3 regions of the Janibacter hoylei PVAS-1 genome follow, and region 1 is predicted to be linked to each of the others. Evidence: riboswitches for the same ligand, from Rfam matches in the RefSeq annotation. Region 1 holds a riboswitch; each other region holds the start of a gene.

What was found. Region 1 has a riboswitch for S-adenosylmethionine ahead of ssuE (NADPH-dependent FMN reductase). Riboswitches for the same ligand answer to the same signal wherever they lie in the genome.
Region 2: another riboswitch for S-adenosylmethionine. It lies ahead of CWN80_RS05755 (OsmC family protein); the one in region 1 lies ahead of ssuE (NADPH-dependent FMN reductase).
Region 3: another riboswitch for S-adenosylmethionine. It lies ahead of metX (homoserine O-acetyltransferase MetX); the one in region 1 lies ahead of ssuE (NADPH-dependent FMN reductase).

Annotation. Positions count from the first base shown of each region.
Region 1 is NZ_PIPF01000007.1:355,562-358,829, reverse strand. It holds gene CWN80_RS08575 (class II 3-deoxy-7-phosphoheptulonate synthase) at 1-667, shown strand, start outside; SAM riboswitch class IV at 1,052-1,168, shown strand; gene ssuE (NADPH-dependent FMN reductase) at 1,477-2,076, shown strand; gene CWN80_RS08565 (ABC transporter substrate-binding protein) at 2,076-3,119, shown strand; gene CWN80_RS08560 (ABC transporter ATP-binding protein) at 3,116-3,268, shown strand, end outside.
Region 2 is NZ_PIPF01000005.1:116,754-120,021, forward strand. It holds gene CWN80_RS05750 (SelB domain-containing protein) at 1-753, shown strand, start outside; gene CWN80_RS05755 (OsmC family protein) at 775-1,242, opposite strand; SAM riboswitch class IV at 1,275-1,389, opposite strand; gene yczE (membrane protein YczE) at 1,428-2,114, opposite strand; gene ppk2 (polyphosphate kinase 2) at 2,341-3,231, opposite strand.
Region 3 is NZ_PIPF01000002.1:120,058-123,325, reverse strand. It holds gene CWN80_RS02845 (universal stress protein) at 1-188, opposite strand, end outside; gene metX (homoserine O-acetyltransferase MetX) at 237-1,421, opposite strand; SAM riboswitch class IV at 1,435-1,545, opposite strand; gene CWN80_RS02835 (DUF4192 domain-containing protein) at 1,618-2,676, opposite strand; gene CWN80_RS02830 (YkvA family protein) at 2,763-3,167, opposite strand.

The DNA of each region.
Region 1 (3,268 bases):
GGCAACCGAGTTCTGGTCGGCCCACGAGGCGCTGCTCCTCGACTACGAGCGCCCGATGACCCGCGTCGACTCGCGCACCGGCAACCTCTACGACACCTCGGGTCACTTCCTGTGGATCGGGGAGCGGACGCGTCAGATCGACCACGCGCACCTCGACTTCGTCAGCCGGATCCGCAACCCCATCGGCATGAAGGTCTCCGACAAGGCCGACCCCGACGAGCTGCTGCGGATCATCGACCTGCTCGACCCGCACCGCGAGCCCGGCCGCCTGACCTTCATCACCCGCATGGGTGCCGGCAAGATCCGCGAGGCGATGCCCGCCATCGTCGAAAAAGTCCGCGACTCCGGGGCGATGGTCACCTGGATCTGCGACCCGATGCACGGCAACACCTTCGAGTCGGCGTCCGGCTTCAAGACGCGTGACTTCGAGGACGTCGTCGACGAGGTCCGCGGCTTCTTCGAGGTGCACCGCTCGCTCGGCACCGTCCCCGGCGGTCTGCACGTCGAGCTCACCGGCAACGACGTCACCGAGTGCCTCGGCGGCGCCGAGCGGATCCTCGACGAGGACCTCAACAAGCGCTACGAGAGCGTGTGCGACCCGCGCCTGAACCACCAGCAGAGTCTCGAGCTGGCCTTCCTCACGGCGGAGATGCTCAGCCAGGGCTGAGCCCTCTCGTCCGTCCTGCCGAAGACCGGGCCGCCCGGCGAAGGGTGGGGTCGACGCTGGGGGAAAGTCCGGACCGCTTGGTCTGCCTCTCACGGGGCGCAGGCAGTCCGGACTTTTCCTTGAGTCGCGTCGACCCCACCCTTCGTCGTGCTGGCGGCGGCGCCCCCTTCGTCCTGCTGATGGTTGTGTGTTGAACAGGGAGTTCAGCGAGCCGGCGGCGCTCACCGGGCGCTGCCGGCACCCGGCGCTACCGGTTGACCACACAACCACCTGTCGAGTCAGCTGGGTCCCGTTGGGGGACAGGGGCACTCGTGGGGTCCGGATCGCGAGACAGGCAACTCCTTCTCTTGCAGTAGGAGATGGATCTGCGTAGGTTCTTCATCAGGTCACGAGTTCCAGCGTCAAGCCCCGGCTCGCTGGACAGCAACCCTCCAACTCGCGGTGGGGTGCTCCGGGTGAGGACCTGGCTCCGGTCACTTCCGGTCGGAGCAAGCGCGAGGCCCTCGCCGGCCTCCCGACGAGAGACGGGATCTCCCATGAGCACCACTGCCAGGACCGCACCGCGGTCGCTGCGCCCGGCGCTGCGGCGCCACGTCGACCTGCTGAGGGTCAACAGCGCGCTCTGTCGCTGACCTGAACCCGTATTTCCCTAGGGAAATACGGCCCCACCTGCGCATTTCCCTAGGGAAATGCGGCGCCACCTGCGCGTTTCCCTAGGGAAATGCGACATCACCCCCACCAACCCCGGTCCGGTGACGAGACCCCCTTCGTCGACCGTCGATCCGTCATGCCCACAGAGAGGCACCCCCATGGCTGTCATCGCCACCATCTCCAGCAGTCCGTCCACCTCGTCGCGGACCGAGGCGGTCCTCGGCGACCTGTCGCACCGCGTGCAGCGCGCCGGTCACCTCATCGCCCCGATCGTCTTGCGGGACCTGCCCGCCGAGCCGCTCCTGCGAGCCGACACGGACGACGACGACATCGCTCGCGCGGCCTGCACCCTGGCCCGCGCCGATGCCGTCATCGTCTCGACGCCGGTCTACAAGGCGGCGTACAGCGGCCTGCTCAAGGCCTTCCTCGACCTGCTGCCGCAGACCGGGCTCAAGGACAAGGTGGTCCTGCCGATCGCCACCGGCGGCAGCCCCGCCCACGTCCTCGCGGTGGACTACGCCCTGCGCCCCGTGCTCGCCAGCCTCGCGCCGAGCGCCATCACGCCGGGGTGGTTCGTCCTCGCCTCCGAGGTCACCCGACACGACGGCGGTGAGGTGAGCATCGCCGAGTCCGCCGCCGGCCCGCTGGCCGAGGTGACCCGCGTCTTCCTCGACGCCGTCGCCGGTCGCTCGCTCGTCGCGGCCGCGGAGGCCGCCCACCGCGGCGACCTCCTCGCGCGCTCCGTGGCGGTGGCCTGATGAGCACCCACACCTCACGCCGCTCCGTCCTGCTCGGCCTCGCCGGGATCGCGACGACCTCCGCCCTCGCCGGCTGCACCCTGCCCACGAGCGATGCCGCAGGCACCGGGCCCGGGGGCCGCGTGACCTTCCGATACCAGGGCAGCGCCAACAACGTCACCTTCCCCGAACTGGCCGACGACCTCGGCTACTTCCCGACCATCGACCTCGAGTACGTCGGCGCGACGGTGAGCGGGCCACAGGACATCCAGTCCGTCGCGACCGGGCAGACCGATGTCGGTGGCGCATTCTCCGGAGCGATCGTCAAGCTCGCGCAGGCCGGGTCGCCGATCACCGCGGTCATCAACTACTACGGCTCGGACAAGAAGTCCTACCAGGGCCTCTACGTCCGCAAGGACAGCGGAATCCGCAGGCCCAAGGACCTCGTCGGCAAGAAGATCGCCGTCAACACGCTGGGGGCCCACGCCGAGGCCTTCATCGAGACCTGGCTGACCACGGCCGGCCTCACCAGCCGGCAGATCGACCAGGTGCAGCTCGTCGTCCTGCCACCCAACGACACCGAGGAGGCCATCCGCCGCCGGCAGATCGACGTCGGTGCCCTCGGCGGGGTCCTGCAGGACCGGGCGCTCTCGCAGCCCGACATCCGCGAGCTCGTGCGCGACACCGAGGTGCTCGGTCACGAGCTCAACGGCGGCCAGTACGTGCTGCGTGACGACTTCATCGACCAGCACCCGGACGCCGTCCGCGAGTTCACCACCGGTGTCGCCAAGGCGATCGAGTGGGCCCGCAGGACACCCCGCGCCACCGTCCACGCGCGCTTCGAGCGGATCATCGAGGGCCGCGACCGCAACGAGAGCACCGACAACGTCCGCTTCTGGAAGAGCACCGGTGTCCCGGCGAAGGGCGGGGCGGTCTCCGACGAGGACTTCACCCAGTGGGCGGCCTGGCTGGAGAGCACCGGGATCGTCGACCAGGCAGACCTCGACCCGGCGTCGATCTACACCAACGAGTACAACGACCTGGCCAAGGAGGGGACGAAGTGACCTCGAGCATCGAGCTGCGCCACGTCACCAAGGAGTTCGTCGTCCGCCCGACGAAGGACCAGCCGCGCGCGAGCGTGCTGCGGGCCGTCGAGGACATCAGCCTCACCGTCCCGGCAGGGGAGTTCCTCACCCTCGTCGGACCGAGCGGG
Region 2 (3,268 bases), on a different contig from region 1:
GACCCGCTCCCGCTGACCCGACGCGGTGCCGCCGCCCGCCGCACCGAGGCCCTGGCCGGAGGTGATCTCGCGACGACCCGTCTGCGCTCCCGGTCGGCAGATCGCGTCGCCACTTTCGAACGACTGGGCCTGCCGGTGCCGAGCACCGCTGTGCGGCAGGGCGACTGGCTGGTCGACTCCCGGGCTTGGGAGTCATGGCGAGCCGAGCTCGTCGAGTCGGTCGCCGCCCACCACGGTGCCGATCGCCTGAGCGCAGGGATGCCCGTCGCCGAGGCCGCCAGGGCACTGCTGCTGCCGGAGCACCTCCCTGCGCCGCTCGGCCCCGAGCTCGTCCGCAGCCTCGTCTCGGGCACCGACCTGACGATCACCGGCGGCCGGGTCCACGATCCGTCCGCGGCCGGCCTCGGTCCCGCGGGGGTGGGGGTCGCGGCGGTCGAAGGGAGGCTGCGGGACTCCCCCTTCGATGCACCGGAACGGGGCGACCTCGACGACCTCGGCCTAGGGCCTGCTGAGCTCGCCGCGGCCGCGCGCCTCGGGCGGCTGCTGCGACTGCCCGACGACGTCGTGCTGCTGCCCGACGGTCCGGCCCGGGCGATGCGGGTGCTGGCGGGGCTGGAGCAGCCCTTCACCCTGAGCGCCGCCCGGCAGGCGCTCGGCACGACCCGCCGGGTGGCCGTGCCGCTGCTCGAGCACCTCGACTCACGTGGCTGGACCCGACGGGTCGACGGATCGCTGCGCGAGGTCGCGCGATAGTAAGTAGCCCCGGCGTGGCCCTCAGGCAGCGGCGGGAGCCACCTCGAGGGACGTCGTGACCGGCACGCCCAGCGTCAGGTTGTCGAGGACGGGGCAGTGCTCGGCGACGGCCTGCTCGAGGCGGCGGTAGTCCGCCTCGCTCGCCGGGCCGGCGACCCGGATTCCTAGCTCGATCCCTTGGAAGCCGGGGCGCACGGTCTCGTCGGTGCCGAAGAACCCGGCGAGGTCGATCGTGCCCTCGAGGTCGACGTCGATGGAGTCGACCGCGATGCCGAGCTTGCCGGCCCAGACCTGGTAGCTGATGACGGTGCACGATGCGAGGGCGGCGAGCAGGTGCTCGATCGGGTTTGCGCCCCGGTCGGCGCCGCCGAGGCTCTCCGGCTCGTCGATGGTGAACTCGTGCTGGCGGGAGGTGATCGCGACCTCGGTCCCGGTGACGAGGCGGCCCTGCACGCTCGAGGTGAGGACGGTCGATGCGGTGGCGGACATGGGTGCTCCTGTGTGGGTCACGGGGCGGCAACGCCCCTCGCTTGGCCCGGTCGGTCGACCGCGCCCAGGTCCTCACCCGGGGCACCCCACCGAAGGGAGGAGGGTTGCCGCCCAGCCAGCCGGGGCTTCGCGCTGGGACTCATGACCTACCCATAACGTGACATGATCCGATCCATAATGTCCAGTTATGTATTGGAGGGTGGGACGGGGCGCCCGAGCTCAACCGTGAAGAGCGGCAGGAAGAGCTGTGCCAGCGGCCCGATGGCCACGGCGTAGAGGATCGTGCCGACCCCGACGGTGCCGCCCAGCAGCCAGCCGACGGCGACCACGGCGACCTCGATGCCGGTGCGCACGCCCCGGATCGAACCACCGGTGATGCGAGCCAGGCCGGTCATCAGACCGTCGCGCGGGCCGGGGCCGAACTGCGACCCGATGTACATGCCCGTCGCGACGCCGTTGAGCACCACGCCGCCGAGCAGCAGGACGACCCGCCAGACCGTGCCGGACGGCTCGTCGAGGATCGACAGCACGAGGTCGGCCGACGGACCGATGAGCAGGGCGTTGCCGATCGTGCCCAGACCGGGCTTCTGCCGCAGGGGGATCCAGCCGAGCAGCACGAGCAGCGAGACGCCGATGACGATCGTGCCGAAGCTCAGCGGGATGTGGTGCGAGACGCCGACGTGCAGCACGTCCCACGGGATCTGCCCCAGGGTCGCGCGCAGGACCATCGCCATGGACGCCCCGTAGAGGAAGAGCCCGGCGAGCAGGAGCGGCAGGCGCACGCCGAGGCGGCCGGCGCGCAGCTGCTCGATCGGGCCGATGTCGGCGAGGGCCCGGCCGTGGGGCAGGCGGGTGGCAGCATCCTTGGTCACGGGGTCACCCTGCACCCGGGCGGCCACGATGTCGACCTTTGCCGGCCCTTCGAGACGGTCGCTGAGCGACCTCCTCAGGGACCACCTTCGAGACGGTCGCTGAGCGACCTCCTCAGGGACCACCTTCGAGACGGTCGCTGAGCGACCTCTTCAGGGACCACCTTCGAGACGGTCGCTGAGCGACCGCCCACGCGGAACGTGGGACCCGCTCAGGGACCGGGTGGCATCAGTCGCCCTCGGTCTTGCGGCCTCGGGAGACGACCTTGCGATCGGGCGTGAAGACGACCTGCGAGTCCTTGCCCTCGTAGTCGAACTGGTTGAGGAAGAAGCGGATCGCGTTGATCCGGCCGCGCTTTTTGTCGTTGGACTTGATGACCGTCCACGGCGCGTGGCGGGTGTCCGTGCGGCGGAACATCTCCTCCTTGGCCTCGGTGTAGGCCTCCCACTTGTCGAGGCTCTCGAGGTCCATCGGGGAGAGCTTCCACCGGCGCACCGGGTCGATCTGGCGGATGGCGAAGCGGGTGCGCTGCTCCTGCTGGGTCACCGAGAACCACAGCTTGGTGACGTGCACCCCGGCGTCGGCGAGCATCCGCTCGATCTTCGGGGCCTGGTCCATGAAGCTCTCGTACTGCTCGTCGCTGCAAAATCCCATGACCCGCTCGACGCCCGCGCGGTTGTACCAGGAGCGGTCGAAGAGGACGATCTCGCCGCTCGTCGGCAGGTGCTGGATGTAGCGCTGGAAGTACCACTGCCCGAGCTCTCGTTCCGAGGGCTTGGTCAGGGCGACGACGCGGGCGCCTCGCGGGTTGAGGTGCTCGGTGAAGCGCTTGATCGTCCCGCCCTTGCCCGCGGCGTCGCGGCCCTCGAAGAGCACGACGAACTTGCGCCCCGTGTCCTGCGCCCAGTACTGGAACTTCAGCAGCTCGATCTGCAGCAGGTACTTCTGGACGTCGTACTCCTCGCGCTCCATGAGCTCGTCGTACGGGTAGTTCTCCCGCCAGGTCTCGACGGCCTTGCCGTCGGGGGCGATGAGCATCGGGTCGTCGCCCTGGTCGTCACGCACGGTGTAGCCCTCGACCGTGAGCCGGTCGATGTACTCGCGGAGGTTCTGCTGCATGGGTCATGGATACCAAGGTCAGGTTGACGGAAGGTGG
Region 3 (3,268 bases), on a different contig from region 1:
TCGAGGCGGCTGCGGACCTGCTTGAGGTCCTCTTCGTTCTTGCGGGCGCTGTCGCCGCTCAGTCCGGCGCCACCGCGGTCGGAGTGGATGACGACGAGCTTGTCCTTGCGCAGACGGCACTCCTCGAAGGCTCGCTCCAGGGCGGCTTCGCCCTCCTTGGTGGACACGTACCCCACGACGATGGTCATCGTTGCTCCTCGACTGGCTAGTGCTGCTGGACGGGTCTTGGCCAGACGCTACACCGCACCGCCGTGACCTGTCTCACTCCGGCTCCTCGTGTCGACGAGGGGCCGTCCTGCGACGACCTGGCCCAGGAGCGCGGCCACCTGGTCGACCTCGGTGAGGAAGCCGTCGTGGCCGACGACGGAGCGGATCATCGCCTGCTCCGTGCCCGGTCGGGCCCGCGCGATCTCGTCCGAGAGCCGGGGCGGGTAGAGCCGGTCGGAGTCCACCGGGACGACGACGAGCCGGCCGGTGAAGGGGGCCAGCGCCGCCGCCATGCCACCCCGGTCGCGTCCGATGTCGTGGGAGTTCATCGCCTCGGACAGCACGATGTACGAGTTGGCGTCGAAGCGCGCCGCCAGCTTGCCCCCGTGATGGTCGAGGTAGCTCTCGACCGCGTAGCGCGGCCGGCCGCTCTCCCCCGGCGCCTCGTCCTGGACATCACGACCGAAGCGGTCGTGCAGCTCCATCTCGCTGCGGTAGGTGATGTGTGCGATCCGCCGCGCGATGCCCAGGCCGACCTCCGGGCCCTGCGGGTGCCCGTAGTAGTCGCCGCCGGCGAACCACGGGTCGTTGCGGATGGCGTGGATCTGCGTCTGGCTCCAGCCGATCTGCTCGGCCGTGGCGTAGGCGGTCGATGCGAGGCCCACCGCGGTACCGACCCGGTCCGGGTAGGAGGCGACCCACTCGAGCGTGCGCATGCCGCCCATCGAGCCACCGATGACGGTGTGCCAGCTCGGGATGTCGAGGGCGTCGGCAAGGCGCGCCTCGGCCGTCACCTGGTCGCGGATGGTCAGCCGCGGGAAGCGACTGCCCCACGGACGGCCGTCTGGTCCGGGGGACGCGGGGCCGGTGCTGCCCTGGCACCCACCGAGCACGTTGATCGCGATGACGAAGAAGTCGTCGGTGTCGAGGAGGGCGCCGGGCCCGACGAGCCCGGGCCACCATCCCGGTGTCGGGTGACCTTCGCCCGCAGGACCGACCACATGGCTGTCACCGGTGAGCGCGTGCTCGACGAGCACCGCGTTGTCGCGGGAGGGCGAGAGCCGTCCCCACGTCTCGTAGGCCAGGACGACGTCGGGCAGCACCTCGCCCGACTCGACGACGAGGTCACCGATGGGCTGGAAGAGGCGGTCGCCGGACGGGTGGTCGTCACGCCAGAGGGCAGAGGTGGTGGGCCGTGTGGTGGATACGCTCATGAGAGGGCTCCCGGGTCTCGCCTTGCCACATCACTCCGATGCGGCCGGGTCATCACCCGGGGCACCCCGTCGCGAGGAGGGTTGCCGGCCAGCTAGCCGGGGCTTGACGCTGACACTCATGACCTGGCGCCAACTCTAACCTCACTCGGGCGGCCGGATCGAGCCGGGTCCGCAGCGCGGACGAGGCCTGCTCCGGTCAGGCGACTCTGGGCGTCTCCCACAGCCGGACCCCGTGGGAGAGCAGCTCGAGCATGAGCCCCGCGAGCCGGTAGTCGGGGTCGACCTGCAGAGCCCGCTCGAGGCACACCCCCGTGACCGTGCCGTCGCCCGTCCACCACGCGAGGTGCGCCGCGCTGGTCAGCAGGGGTGGGGTGAGCTCGGCCGGGACGAGACGCGCCAGCTCGAGCAGCCGGGTGCGGACGGCGAGCACCCCGTCGCGGTGCTCCCCCACCTCCGGCACGAGCTCGTCGTCCCCGAGGACCCACGGGCACCACCTCGTGACCTCGAGCGCGAGCGAGATCCAGTGCTCGTCGACCCCCGTCAGGGGCATGGTCCCGGGACAGAGCACGGCGAGGAGGGCATCGCGCCACGGGACGAGCTGCAGTGACCTCGCGATCACCAGCAGGTCGCGGTCGGCCAGGTCGCCTACGGGCCGGGCCCCGGCGTCGGGGTCGAGCAGCCGGGTCCAGGCCGTGGCGATCTCCGGGACCCGGGGACGCACGCCCAGCGGGCTGGCCGCCACGGCCACGGCGGCCGCCCTCGTCTCGTCCCGCTCCGCGAGGACCCCCCGCACGAGGTGATCCCGACTGGGTACCGGGCAGACCCCCGCCTCGACGAAGGGAGCGACCGCCGGCACGTCCTCGGGTCGTGGGAGACGCAGGGCACGGCCCGCCCCCGGGCCGTCGACGGTGTGGCAGTGGCCGTCGCGGACGACGAGGTGCTGGTGCACCGGCAGCCCGGCCTCGAGAGCCGCCGCGGTCATCGCCGCTCGCAGGGCAAGGGACTGCCCTTCGTCGTCCTCGAAGGCCATGAGCAGCACGCTGCTCGCCCCCTCCCGGAGCGCGATGGCGACGGCCTCCGCGGCCACACGCCGAGCCACGTCCGGCTCGGCGACGAGGTCGTGCCGCTGGAGCAGACCGAGGCGCCGCTCGCGCATGAGCGTCAGGCAGACGGAGGGCCCGGGGTGGAACCCGAGCTGGTAGGGCATCAGGACGGCGAGCTCGGCGGCGTCGCGGGGTCTCACGATCTGTGTCATACACCGAATCTGGCCCCTGCCGACGCGCGCCGGCAGGGGCCAGTCGTGGCTGTGGAGGGCCGCTCGGACGCCTCCGGACCTGTGGATCAGTCGGGGACGACGTACGACGGGATCGGCTGCTCCCACTGCGGGGCGCCGTGGTGCGCACCGGCCGGGGCCGCGGTGGCGCCCTGCTCCCACGCGATGAAGTCCTCGGTCTCACGCACGAGGGTCGTCGCCAGCCACCCGATGACGAGCACGTCGTCGACGAGGCCGAAGGCGAGCAGCAGGCCCTCGGGGACGATGTCGACGGGCGAGACGACGTAGCCGACGCCGGCGAGCATCATGAGCAGCCGGGTCGAGCTCAGTCCGGTGTACTGGCCCGAGCGCACGGCGCGGATCATCCGCGGCACGGCGCGCAGTCGCTGCCACAGGGTCGGCCCGCCGGGACGGGTCGCGCTGCGGACGGCGGAGGCAAGGTGGGCGGCGTTGCGGACGCGGTGGGTGGCCATGGCGGTCTCCTCTGCTCGGGCGTCCCCGGTCCGGGCACGCTCCGCTGGATCCAACGTAGCGCGCCCGGCCGGGATTCCGTCAGGTGAGCAGCGCCATGGCG